2 regions of the Paenibacillus sp. FSL H8-0260 genome follow, and region 1 is predicted to be linked to the other one. Evidence: riboswitches for the same ligand, from Rfam matches in the RefSeq annotation. Region 1 holds a riboswitch; the other holds the start of a gene.
What was found. A riboswitch is a leader RNA that binds a small molecule or an ion and turns the genes downstream of it on or off. The one in region 1 is predicted to bind preQ1.
Positions count from the first base shown of each region.

Region 2: linked by a shared signal. The riboswitch ahead of queF (preQ(1) synthase) and the one ahead of MHI51_RS06270 (queuosine precursor transporter) in region 1 are both predicted to bind preQ1.

Region 1 covers NZ_CP150298.1:1,440,637-1,446,883, reverse strand. Annotated here, with positions in the region: gene MHI51_RS06285 (MaoC family dehydratase N-terminal domain-containing protein) at 1-340, opposite strand, end outside; gene MHI51_RS06280 (thiolase family protein) at 337-1,488, opposite strand; gene MHI51_RS06275 (AMP-binding protein) at 1,485-2,966, opposite strand; gene MHI51_RS06270 (queuosine precursor transporter) at 3,238-3,951, opposite strand; PreQ1 riboswitch class I at 3,962-4,007, opposite strand; gene MHI51_RS06265 (methyl-accepting chemotaxis protein) at 4,374-6,062, shown strand.
Region 2 covers NZ_CP150298.1:3,772,034-3,778,280, reverse strand. Annotated here, with positions in the region: gene MHI51_RS16705 (FecCD family ABC transporter permease) at 65-1,120, shown strand; gene MHI51_RS16700 (iron ABC transporter permease) at 1,120-2,154, shown strand; gene MHI51_RS16695 (ABC transporter ATP-binding protein) at 2,210-3,010, shown strand; gene murB (UDP-N-acetylmuramate dehydrogenase) at 3,161-4,072, shown strand; gene MHI51_RS16685 (hypothetical protein) at 4,137-4,472, opposite strand; PreQ1 riboswitch class I at 4,784-4,827, shown strand; gene queF (preQ(1) synthase) at 4,991-5,464, shown strand; gene queC (7-cyano-7-deazaguanine synthase QueC) at 5,494-6,156, shown strand; gene MHI51_RS16670 (6-pyruvoyl trahydropterin synthase family protein) at 6,156-6,247, shown strand, end outside.

The sequences.
Region 1 (6,247 bases):
TGACTATTAGCTTACCCTCACACCTACAAACCAGCGTATGTGTGTAAAAAGTCAGTTTACCCTGTCTGCCTTCTTTTTGCACCTCGCCCGTTAACGCTAATTCACAATCCAAAATCATCCCCGCCGTAATCGGAGCCTGATATGAAAATTTCTGAGTGCCGTGAAGCAAGGGTTCACCGATGATTAACCAAGGAATATCGAAGTCTTGCCAGAAAATAATAGGCATCGTCGCAGGAGCGATCAGCTTTCCATTTATCGTCTGCACGGGTGCTTCAATACTCTGTGCATAGTCCGAAATCCATTCAGCAGTCATATGGATCTGATGTCGGACACTGTTCATTCTATAACCTCCACGAGTGTTGCCAGACCTATCCCGCCGCCGATTCCCAGAGTAGCAAGCCCTCGTTGGTAAGGGGCATGTTGCATTTCAGCACATAAGCGAGTCATTAACATAGCCCCGGAAGCTCCGTATGGATGGCCTATTGCTAATGCCCCCCCGCCAAGATTGACCTTTTCCTGTGGAATTTGAAGCTCGTTCAGTGATGCCAATACTTGTGAAGCAAAAGCCTCGTTAAACTCTACGATATCTAAATCGGCAACGGTAAGCTTTTGGCGTTTTAACACCTTTTGCACAGCTGGTACAGGCCCCATACCCAAATAGTTCGGATCTACACCCGCAGCTTGCGCATCCACGACCCGCAAAATAGGGGTAAGCTTAAGCTGCTGGCATTTCTCACGAGACATCATTAATAGAAGCGCTGCGCCATCATTAATAGGACAGGCATTTCCAGCAGTAACGGTACCCTTTTCTTCAAAAATTGGCGGCAGCTTTTGCAGCTTGTCCAGACTCGTATTTGCCCGAGGACATTCGTCGGTGTTCACCCACTGCCCCTCTACCTGAAGAGGTACTATCTCCTGCTGAAACCGGTCACTTTGCTGAGCATGAACCGCCTTTTGATGGCTTTTTAAGGCATATTGATCCTGCTCTTCTCGATAAATCCCGTATTTCCTAGCTACATTCTCTGCAGCAATTCCCATATCCGGATCACCGTAAGAGCTAGGCGTAAAATGTGCACGGGTATACAGCTGTGGAACCCCCATTAACGTCTGTGGTTTAGCCATTTTCCATGGAGCACGGCTCGTACTTTCGACACCACCCGCTAAATAAATCTCTCCAGCGCCGCTTTGAATCAGTCTTGCTGCTATATTAATTGCCTCTAGCCCAGATCCGCACTGACGATCCACGGTGACACCCGGAACCGAAACAGGCAGCCCCGCTTCAAGCGCAGCTACCCGGGCAATATTACCTCCTGGGCCCACAACATTCCCAATAATGACATCATCGATCAGTTCTTTAGGCAAGTTCGTTTCGGCTACAATATGCTGAATAAGCGGCGCCAGTAATGCCTCCGGCTCAAGTGTACTTAATAAGCCACCCATTCTGCCAACCGGTGTACGTTTTGCCATGACAATTACTGCTTCTATCATATCATCGCTCTTTTCACATAGTCTTTCATCGCTTGCCGGGCAATTTTCCCGCTACTTGTATAGATAAATTCATCCAGGGTTAGCAGCTGCTTCGGCGCTTTGTAGCTCGCTAAATACTGGCGGCAATAATTCTTAATTTCTTCGACAGATAAATGCTGTTCTCCGCTCCACTTCACGAGGGCTATCAGCTGTTCTCCCCAGTAATCGTCAGGCACGCCAAGCACCATCACTTCATCTATTTCCGGAAGAAACTCCAGCACCCTCTCTATTTCTTCCGGATAAACGTTCAGCCCTCCGGATATGATTTTATTCTTCAAACGTCCCGCCATATATAAATAACCAGCTTCATCCTGATAAACATAGTCTTCTAAAACAAGCCATCCCTCTCTAAAAGCTGCTGCTGTCTCATTCGGCAATTGATGGTAGCCTAAAAATATCATATCACTACGCACATATAGCTGCCCAATCTCCCCAGGAGGGACTTCCCGGAACTGGTCATCACGAATGGAAATTTGCACCCCGGGATAAGGTTTGCCTACAGAGGTCGGATTATGCTCGGTCAGAACATCCAAATAACTAATATAGCTCGCTTCTGAAGAACCGTAGGATTCATAAAGCCGCGCTCCACCAAACACTTCCATGCCCCTTTTCTTGGACAACTCCGACCACTTTGCACCTGAGCTAATCATCGCATCAATCTGTATCTGCCCAGGTACAGCCTGCTGCATCATGGATTCGATCATTGTTGGTACGACGAACAGCACCACGCCCGCAATTTGCTGGCACAGCTCTAACACCTGCGTGGCACTAAATTTTTGTGTGATATGAAAGGTTGCTCCACCATATAGACTCTGCATTACGGCGAATAAGGATAGGGAATGCACAAATGGACCTGGTGCCAAAACATCCTTCATAGCGTCCAATTCAAAAGCAATATTCGAGACCTCAAAGCTTTTTAACCATGATAAATGGGTACGCATATAACCTTTGGGCAATCCGGTTGTGCCTGACGTAAAGCCAATAAATAATAATTCATTCGTCTCATCCAACTCAGCCTCCGGCTTCAGGGCAGCCAGCCACTGATCATAGGAACCTGTTCGTTCATTTGAGAAGGTCAGCGTTGGGATCGTTTGATCCTTGAAAACCAGATTCTTTGCGGCTTCCGGCTCGGCAAAAATCATTGTCGGCTGGCACTGCTCTATAATAACCTGCAGTTCATTAGCACTCCATTTGGGATCTAAGGGAATGGGAACACAGCCCGCATAAATCGCCCCCAAAAAAACCTCAACAAATTCAATACGATTCGTAGATAAAATCGCGATTTTGTCATGCCTCAGACCCTTTTGCTGTAAGCCATTCGCGATTCTCCGCATCGTTTTTACTAATGTGGCATAGGTATGACTTGCTTGGTCATGGGTTAAGGCAATGCTGTCGGGCTGCTGTGCTGCATGACGCAGTATAGGAACTACTAGATTCATCCTGATCACACCTGTTCGTAATTTCTGTGACTACCGATTATATACATTCTCTTCAATCGGACTGCCCCGAAAGTCCAGCCCAAACTAAAGGATATGTGATAAGCGCCGGCGCTCCTGTTAAACTAACCCGCTAGAATTGCTACGATAGCTTATTTTAGCTTTATATTATTTTTATGTACACATCTTTCATGTAACGATTAAGTCCATCTTACAACGAAAAAACAGCCAGCACGCATCGATTATGATCGGTACGCGCTGGCTGTATTGTTGTTTAGTCCTTCTTTTGAACGGATGATGGTGAACCCTCTTCAGCAAAAGTAAAGGTTCGGGCGATATATAAGATAGGTGTGCTTACTGCGGTTAGTAAGAACTTCGCTAGATAAGTCGTAAGCAAAATTTCAAGCCATACATTCCAGTCATACAAGCCCGCAAATGCAATGGTACAGAAAATAAGTGTATCCACAAAGGAGCTAATCATCGTACTACCGTTGGAACGAATCCACAGCTGACTTGAGGTGCTGTAATATTTACGAATCCAAGAGTACAACCGAACATCTAGGAACTGACTAATGAAGTAAGCAGTAAGACTACCCAAAGCTAGTCGAGGCATCAGCCCAAAAATCGTCTCCAAAGAAGACTGAGCGATATCGGTCTCCTGCGGCTTAAATACTAATACCATCTGCATAATGACTGTAGTCATAAGCAAGGTGAAGAAACCAAACCAGACCGCTTTACGTGCTTCCGCTCTTCCGTACTTCTCATTAAGTAAATCGCTGGTCATATATAAAGTGACATACATCGTATTTCCGAGTGTCATCACAATGTCAAATGGCATAGCAATCGTCTTAGCTACCTGAATGTTAGCAATTACAGTAGCAATACCTACCCAGGCATACATTCCACTTTTCCCGAACAAGCGGTAACAGAGTAGAAAAAAAGCAAAATTGACAATAACAAATAAAACTCCCCACAGCAAATTAAACATATTACTGAAATTCCTCCTAGTTTTGTTTACGCGGGATGGTTACGAACCGCGGCTTACAATATTAAATTTTCGGAACAAAACATTAATACTCTATCACAATAGCGCTTAACAATCCATAAAAATAATATTTTTATATGAAATTGGTAGTTCCATTTCTTTTTTTTCGCCAATTATCTAAAATAGTCAGCAATAATTCATTTTTTTCAGAAAAAAATGCTCTATAGGACAAAACTTTCACTATTCATCCAGAGGTTAATTCTATAGAATAGTATCAAACACCTTATTCCCGATCCATTTAGTAGAAATATGACATAACTATGGAATATATCTCGGGTCGCCAATTTCCAGCAGTTGGCATGGAGTATCTAGTGAAGACCAAAAAAGAAATGACCTCACCGTCCATAAAAAAAGGAGAGAACGATATGTTTCGTATCAAGCATTCGATCAGTCGCAAATTTACGCGTTTATTATTTGTTGTTCTGTTGCTCACGTCTCTTTTGTTAAGCACCAGCTTCTATTTTATCTCTATCAGTATCTTCAACAGCTATGTTATGCCGCAGATTAACAAAATCCTTACTGCCGCTGCTCAGGACGTATATAAGAATCTCAACGTAATGCACGCCCAGCAAACCCTAAATAAGAACGATCAGTCTGCCACCAATCTCGAGTTCTATTTTCAGGAAAAGAGGAAACAACATGGAGTGGAAACCATTTTTCTGGTCAATCTGAAGGGGAAAGAAGCTGAGATTCTATCCGCAGATCACGATGCAAAATTGCAACGGGCAGAAAGTGTCACCGTATCCTCTGCAATGCAACAAGCCTCTAAAGGAAAAACTGGACTAAGCGATACATATAGCGACGCACATGGTATACATAAAACAGCTTATATCGGTATTCCCGGAAGTACGATGGTTATCGGTGTAAGCAGTGACGTAAGCTTCATTCAAGAAAAAACAGACAGTATTCTATGGACAAGTGCCGGAATCACACTTCTGACGTTGATCATCGGCCTAACTGGTGCATGGTTCATGAGTGTGCGTATAACACGTCCAATCTCAAAACTGGCAGCTTATAGTGCCCGGCTCGCAGAGGGAGATTTCACCGAAGAATTATCAGTTAAAGGAAATGACGAAGTTGCACAGTTGTCCGTAAGCTTCCAAGCGATGACCCAACGCCTGAAAGAAATGATTGGACATGTACTGGTAACCTCTAATACTGTCGTTGCGGATTCCAACTCTTTAAAAGAACGTGTTGAGGTTCTCAATGATATGGCGGAACACTCCAGCTCATCGGTAGTAGAAATCGGCAAAGGTAGTACGACTATCGCTAGCAGTGCATCAGATAACTCGAGAGCAATGGAAGAAATCAATTTAGGCATTCAAAGTATTGCCTCAGCAGCGAATGAAGTCACGGAGCAAATCAGTGAGGCTTCCGCTGAAGCAAGTGGCGGTAATGAAATTGCTCAAAGCGCTGTGCTGCAAATGCGCCAGGTTGAACGTGCTTCCCTACAGTCGCTGGATCAGTTACAAATCATGAATGAGCGTTCAGTAATGATCGGAGAAGTCGTTCACAGCATTACTGAAATTACGAAACAGATCCAAATGCTGTCGCTGAATGCTTCAATCGAAGCTGCACGCGCAGGAGAGCATGGACGCGGCTTTGCTGTTGTTGCGGGAGAAGTACGCAAGCTGTCTGAACAATCCCGTAACGCAAACGAACAGATCCGTGACTTCCTACTTGGACTTCAGGAAGATATGAGCCGCTCCGTTACCGAGATGAACCACGTGAATTCTGAGGTTGCCTCTGGAGTCGGCAAAGTAGCAGAAGCAGGTGATGCCTTTAATCACCTCCTGATTCTTATCCAAAGCATCAATCACAGCATCCAATCCGTATCTGCGGCTACACAGCAAATCTCGGCAAGTACAGAAGAAGTCAGTGCTTCCGTCGAAGAAACTGCACAAATTACATCAAGATCGCAAGAAAGTGCGGACACACTCGCTGCTAACTCAGAGCGGCAGCGCGTCGAACTGGAAGGCCATGCAGAAACCGTTAAACATCTGTATGAGCAAGCCAAGAAACTCCAAGAAGCTGTGCAGCAATTTAAGATTTAACGCTTGTAAACCAAAACCCCCGTTCACACGAAAGTGTTGAACAGGGGGTTTTTAGTTTGCGATGGCTCGCTTAGACTTGGGGGCATACGCTAGGCTTGCGCGAAGCTCGATTAGACTTGGCTACATGCGCTGGGCTTGCGCGAAGCTCTCTCTTAGACTCGGCGCGTCATTTGCTGCTAGCTTGC
Region 2 (6,247 bases), 2.3 Mb from region 1:
CGATAATGAGAATGATTGTTGTTATCATATAAACCATTGTAACTATTGAATAAGGAGACGACTCATGGTTTCACCCTCAGATTTCGCAAATCGTATTAAAAATGAACCCAAAAAAGCTCTACATACCCGACCGGCAGCTGCCATTGGTATTCTTATTTTTGGACTTGCTGCCATTGCCTTCGGATTGGCACTTTCGGTCTCAGTGGGTGCGGCAGATATCAAGTTAGCTACGGTATGGGAAGCTATATTTCATTTCAATCCAGATTTACAAAAACATCAGGTGATTAGAGAACTGCGATTTCCACGTGCTATTGCTGGCGCCTTAGTCGGTGCTTGCTTCGCAGTAGCAGGGGCTATCATGCAGGGGATGACAAGAAACCCGCTTGCGGATTCAGGGCTGTTAGGCTTGAATGCAGGAGCAGGGGTAGCACTGGCCATAGTATTTGCTTTTGCACCCTCACTCTCATTCACTTCACTAATGTTGTATTGCTTTATCGGTGCCGCTGTGGCCTCTTTTATCGTATTCGGAATCGGTTCGCTTTCTTTTAATGGCCTGACCCCCTTGCGATTGACATTAGCAGGTTCGGCAGTTAGTGCTTTATTGGTTGCTATTAGTCAGGGAGTAGCTATTCTTTTCAACTTATCTCAGGACATAGCCTTCTGGTTAGCTGGTGGGATGGGTGGAGCTAGCTGGACTCAGATCAAGATTATGTTCCCTTGGGTGGCCGTAGCCTTAATTGCAGCGATGATGTTATCACGATCCGTCACATTGCTCAGCTTAGGAAGAGAAGTTGCGGTTGGCCTGGGGCAGCGGACAAGGTTAGTTCAATTGGCATGTATGATTGTTGTGGTTATCTTAGCTGGAAGTGCGGTTTCAACGGTTGGCCCGATTGCTTTTATAGGACTAATTATTCCACATGTTACACGTTATTTCGTTGGAGTGGACTACCGCTGGATTATCCCTTGCTCGGCAGTTCTAGGGAGCTTATTGATTATCTTTGCAGATATTGCCGCAAGAATGATAAATGCACCGTATGAGACACCGCTAGGAGCCTTAATTGCCATCATCGGCGTACCGTTCTTTATTTATTTAGCGAGTAAGCGGAAGGGGGAGCTGTAATGCCCAAATTAACCCTTACTCCAGATGAAAAAGAACGCCGCACACGCGCCCTAACGGTGTTATCACTCCTTGCTATACTGATCGTCGTTGTGTTTATAGTCAGTATGAATACAGGGTTTATGCGTCTATCCCCACTAGAGGTATTACATACACTCATGGGTGATGGAACACATCAGCAAAAGCTTATTTTATTTGATTTCAGATTACCCCGCATCGTAATTTCATTGTTAGTTGGAGCGGGCTTTGCAGTATCGGGCTGTATTCTACAAAGTCTCGCACGTAATGCACTCGCTGAACCGGCTACGCTGGGCATAAGTGCTGGTGCAGGTTTTGCGGTAATCATTTTTATCTCGTTTTTTCCGGCTACAACAGCAGCTCCGGTATTTGTCTTGCCTCTCCTAGCACTTGGTGGGGCTGGCCTGACCGCAGCTTTAATCTATATTCTTGCCTACCGGAAGGCAGATGGTCTGTCTCCTACAAGGCTGATCCTTATCGGGATTGCGGTCGCTGCAGGAATCAATGCTTGCCAGCTTGTATTGGCACTTAGGCTTGATCCTAATAATTATCAATTTGTAGCTACTTGGATCGCCGGGAAAATATGGGGTGGGGATTGGAGATTCGTCCTTGCTTTGCTGCCTTGGATCGCGATTCTGTTACCGTTCGCCTTCTATAAAGCCCGGGTTCTAAATGTATTGAATCTAGGGGACCATACTTCATTAGGTCTAGGAATGCGTGTGGAGAAGGAACGTATTCTCCTTCTGGTAACAGCCGTAGCGCTTGCCGGCTCCTGCGTCGCGGTAAGCGGAGGTATTGGCTTCGTCGGCCTGATAGCACCACACCTGGCTCGCAGGCTGGTGGGACCCCGTCATCAGGTGTTATTACCTGCTAGTGCTTTGACAGGGGCGCTTCTTATGATTACCGCTGATACCATTGGTAGATGGGTATTGCAACCTGCCGAAGTTCCTACTGGCATTGTGGTTGCGATTATTGGCGCACCTTACTTTTTATATTTACTCGCCAAGTCGAAAGCGTAAATTAGTTCATACTTAGGAGCTTAGCTCCATAAAACTTTTAAGGGAGTTGTAGATCATGTCAGAACGTTTGAATACAGAAGAATTAAGTATTGGGTATGCTGAGGCTACTATAGTTAAGGGATTGAACTTGTCTATCCCTACGGGGAAAATCACCGCACTAGTGGGCGCTAACGGCTCCGGTAAATCTACAATCCTCAAAACGATGGCCCGGATTATGAAGCCGAAGAGTGGCACCGTAATGCTGGACGGCAAATCGATCCATAACTTTTCAACTAAAGAGGTTGCTCGTCAGCTGGCGATTCTACCGCAGAACCCAACAGCTCCTGACGGTCTGACGGTATCTGAGCTGGTTAGCTACGGTCGTTTCCCTCATCAAAAGGGATTTGGCACGATGACCGCAGAGGATCGCAACATCATCTCCAACGCCATCTCTGTTACGGGCATGGAATCTTTTCATGATCGCCCTATTGACCGTCTCTCTGGTGGACAACGTCAACGCGCTTGGATCGCTATGGCGTTGGCTCAAGAAACAGATATTTTATTCCTTGACGAGCCTACAACGTTCCTAGATATGGCGCATCAGCTCGAAGTTCTTCAACTTTTGCAAAAGCTGAATGAGGAAGAAGGCCGTACCATTATCATGGTCGTGCATGATTTGAATCATGCTACTCGTTATGCGCAGCATATGGTAGCGATTAAGTCCGGTACTGTGGTTAGCGAAGGCTCACCTACTGAGGTTATGACACCAGATGTATTGCGGGAAGTGTTTGGAATTGAAGCGGATATCGTTCCGGATCCACGTACGGGTGTGCCACTGTGTCTTCCTTACGAGCTTGCTGCCTATAAAGCTGTGTAATTATCATCTAAAATCATACAACGAACAGGCTCCCGTCATTGACAAGGGAGCCTGTTCGTTGTTACAGTTGTGGTTGCCTACAATTTCATAATAACTCTTTAAAATAGATCAAGGACCATCATTTATACATGGTTAAAGGAGCATGAAAACATGAATATTGACAAAATTCAAGATGATCTAGAGCAGCTAATGACTGCAGGAATAGTGAAAAGTCATGAGAATTTAAAAGATCACGTGTACACTAAAATGGGCGGCAAAGCTGATATTTTGGCTGCACCAGCTACTTATGATGAAATTCAAAAGATTGTTACATATGCAGAACAAAATGGGATAACCCTTACGGTACTTGGGAATGGCTCCAATGTGATTATCCGTGATGGAGGTGTACGTGGAATCGTTCTGCAAACGGCAGGACTGACCGAAATGGGAATTCGCGACAATCTCTTATATGCGCAATGTGGTGCCAAAATAATTGATGTTTCCAGATATGCGCTTGATAAGGAGCTTACGGGTCTTGAGTTCGCCTGTGGCATTCCAGGAACAGTTGGTGGAGCGCTCTATATGAACGCAGGTGCTTATGGCGGTGAGATCAAAGATGTCCTGCATAGTGCACTAGCTATAAATAAGAACGGGCAATTGGTAACTCTGCAAGGAGATGAGCTGCAATGGGGATACAGAAAAAGTGTATTCGCAAGCGGTGAGTATATTGTACTTGAGGCCAAATTTGCTATGACTTCCGGTGATGTTTTAACGATCAAGGCAAAAATGGATGAACTAACTTATTTACGTGAATCGAAGCAACCGCTTGAGTATCCATCCTGTGGGAGTGTGTTTAAGCGGCCTCCAGGCCGTTTTGCAGGTCAGTTAATTCAAGAGAGCGGCTTACAGGGTACAAGAATCGGCGGTGCTGAGGTATCCAAGAAGCATGCGGGATTTATTGTGAATGCAGATAATGCAACAGCCAGTGATTACATCGGGCTAATCCACCATGTAAGAGCGACTGTGAAGGATAAATTCGGTGTAGAGCTGGAAACTGAAGTGGAGATCATTGGAGAAGAATAAATGATAAGCAAAAAGAGCCCGCAGATCGCTGTGGGCTCTTTTTGCTTATCATAATCATGTTCGTTTAATCTACTGAAAGGGTGTAATTAGCTCTGTCCGTAGTTATTTCTGCCTTGCGGTCGGCTAAGTCTACGATTTGAAGACCTTCAACAGCTAAATCATAAGTGGATTGTGGCAGGGATACCAGTTCACCATCGGCGTTAAGTGTGCTGCCGAAACCTCTTAATATCAGTGCACTTCCAAGATATTCATCAATTACGTCGTCTGCACTGCGGAAATCTACGGCCTCTAAATTGAAATGAACTTTATCCAGATCACGAAGTTCTTTCTTTTCAATAGCGATTGTTTCATTCAAATGATTGTTAAGCCAATCCATAAGCTGCTGTATACTTTGTTCCATAAAATGCTCCCACCCTTAGCTCGAAGATTATTATGAATAAGTTACCCCTTTCTTAGGATTTGAATCCTTTTTTTTGCCACATCTTAATTAACCATATGAATAGTTCATGTGATTAAAAAGAAATCCGCGATCAAATTGCCGTGGTTTTTGAGCTTCCTAATCTCTACATACGCAGGTCTATCCACGTTAATCTGGTGTTATTTGCTGATCTGTATAAGATAACAGTAAAGAGTAGAACTTGTCAGGAGCGGGCTACCCATGGTATAGTTCAAGACGCAATATGCTTTAAGAAGAAGTCTGCGCTAAGTTGTGCAGGAGAGGTTCGCGAACTCCCTCTATAAAAAACTAAGAATATATTAAACAGTACAAGCGGTTGCTGTCCTTTATCCGGATGTTGCTTCCGTTTCTTCTTAGTGGAGCCAAGTTTTCGAAATCTCGTTCTTCTTTCCATTACCGGCCAAGGCCGAAGGAAAAGAGAGGGGTTTTTTGTCGTGTCAGAAGGAAGATTGAAAGAGGAAATGCAAGAAGTTACTTTGCTTGGTAATCAGGGAACACAGTACAAGTTTGGTTATGATCCAGACATTCTGGAGGTGTTTGATAACAAACATCCCGGGCGTGATTATTTTGTTAAATTCAACTGCCCTGAGTTCACTAGCTTGTGTCCTGTAACGGGTCAGCCGGATTTTGCCACGCTGTATATTTCGTATATTCCTGAACAAAAAATGGTGGAATCCAAATCATTAAAGCTGTATCTGTTTAGCTTCCGCAACCATGGTGATTTTCATGAGGACTGTGTCAACATTATTATGAATGATCTGATCTCTCAGATGGATCCGCGTTACATTGAGGTATGGGGCAAGTTCACTCCGCGCGGAGGCATTTCAATTGATCCTTATTGCAACTATGGAAGACCGGGTACGAAGTATGAGGCGATGGCGGAACACCGCTTAATCAATCACGACCTCTATCCAGAAAAAGTGGACAACCGCTAAATTCCAACTTGTGATAAGGAGAGATTCATATGAACAAAAAAGCACTCGTCGTATTCAGCGGCGGACAAGATAGCACCACTTCCCTGGTTTGGGCATTGCAGCAGTATGAGGAAGTGCAGGTAGTTACCTTCAACTATAATCAACGTCATGCGGCTGAAATCGAAGTTGCAACAGCGATAGCAGCTAAGTTTAATGTAAAACAGCATATTCTTGATCTGGGGCTGCTCAATCAGCTGGCACCCAATGCACTTACCCGTCAGGATATAGATATCGTGGCTGGTGAAGGAGATGAGCTTCCAAGTACTTTCGTCGATGGACGGAATTTGTTGTTTTTATCTTTTGCCGCAATATTAGCTAAACAACTGGGGTACTCCCATATCGTCACTGGGGTTTGCCAAACGGACTTTAGCGGTTATCCGGACTGCCGTGATGTTTTTGTGAAATCATTGAATGTTACGCTGAACTTATCTATGGACTATGAGTTTGCGATCCACACTCCCCTAATGTGGCTGGATAAAAAAGAAACGTGGAAAATGGCCGATGAACTTGGGTATTTTGATTATGTTCGCGAACACACACTGACCTGTTACAACGGTATTATTGGCAGTGGCTGCGGTACTTGTCCAGCCTGTCTATTGCGTCAGCGTGGTCTTGAGCAATATGAGGCGGAGAGAATGGAGGCCGGTTCTTAATGCTTAACGAGGTTTCAGTCTGCAAAATATTTACGTTCGATGCGGCACACCAGTTAGTGGGACACAAAGGGAAATGCAGCAACCTGCACGG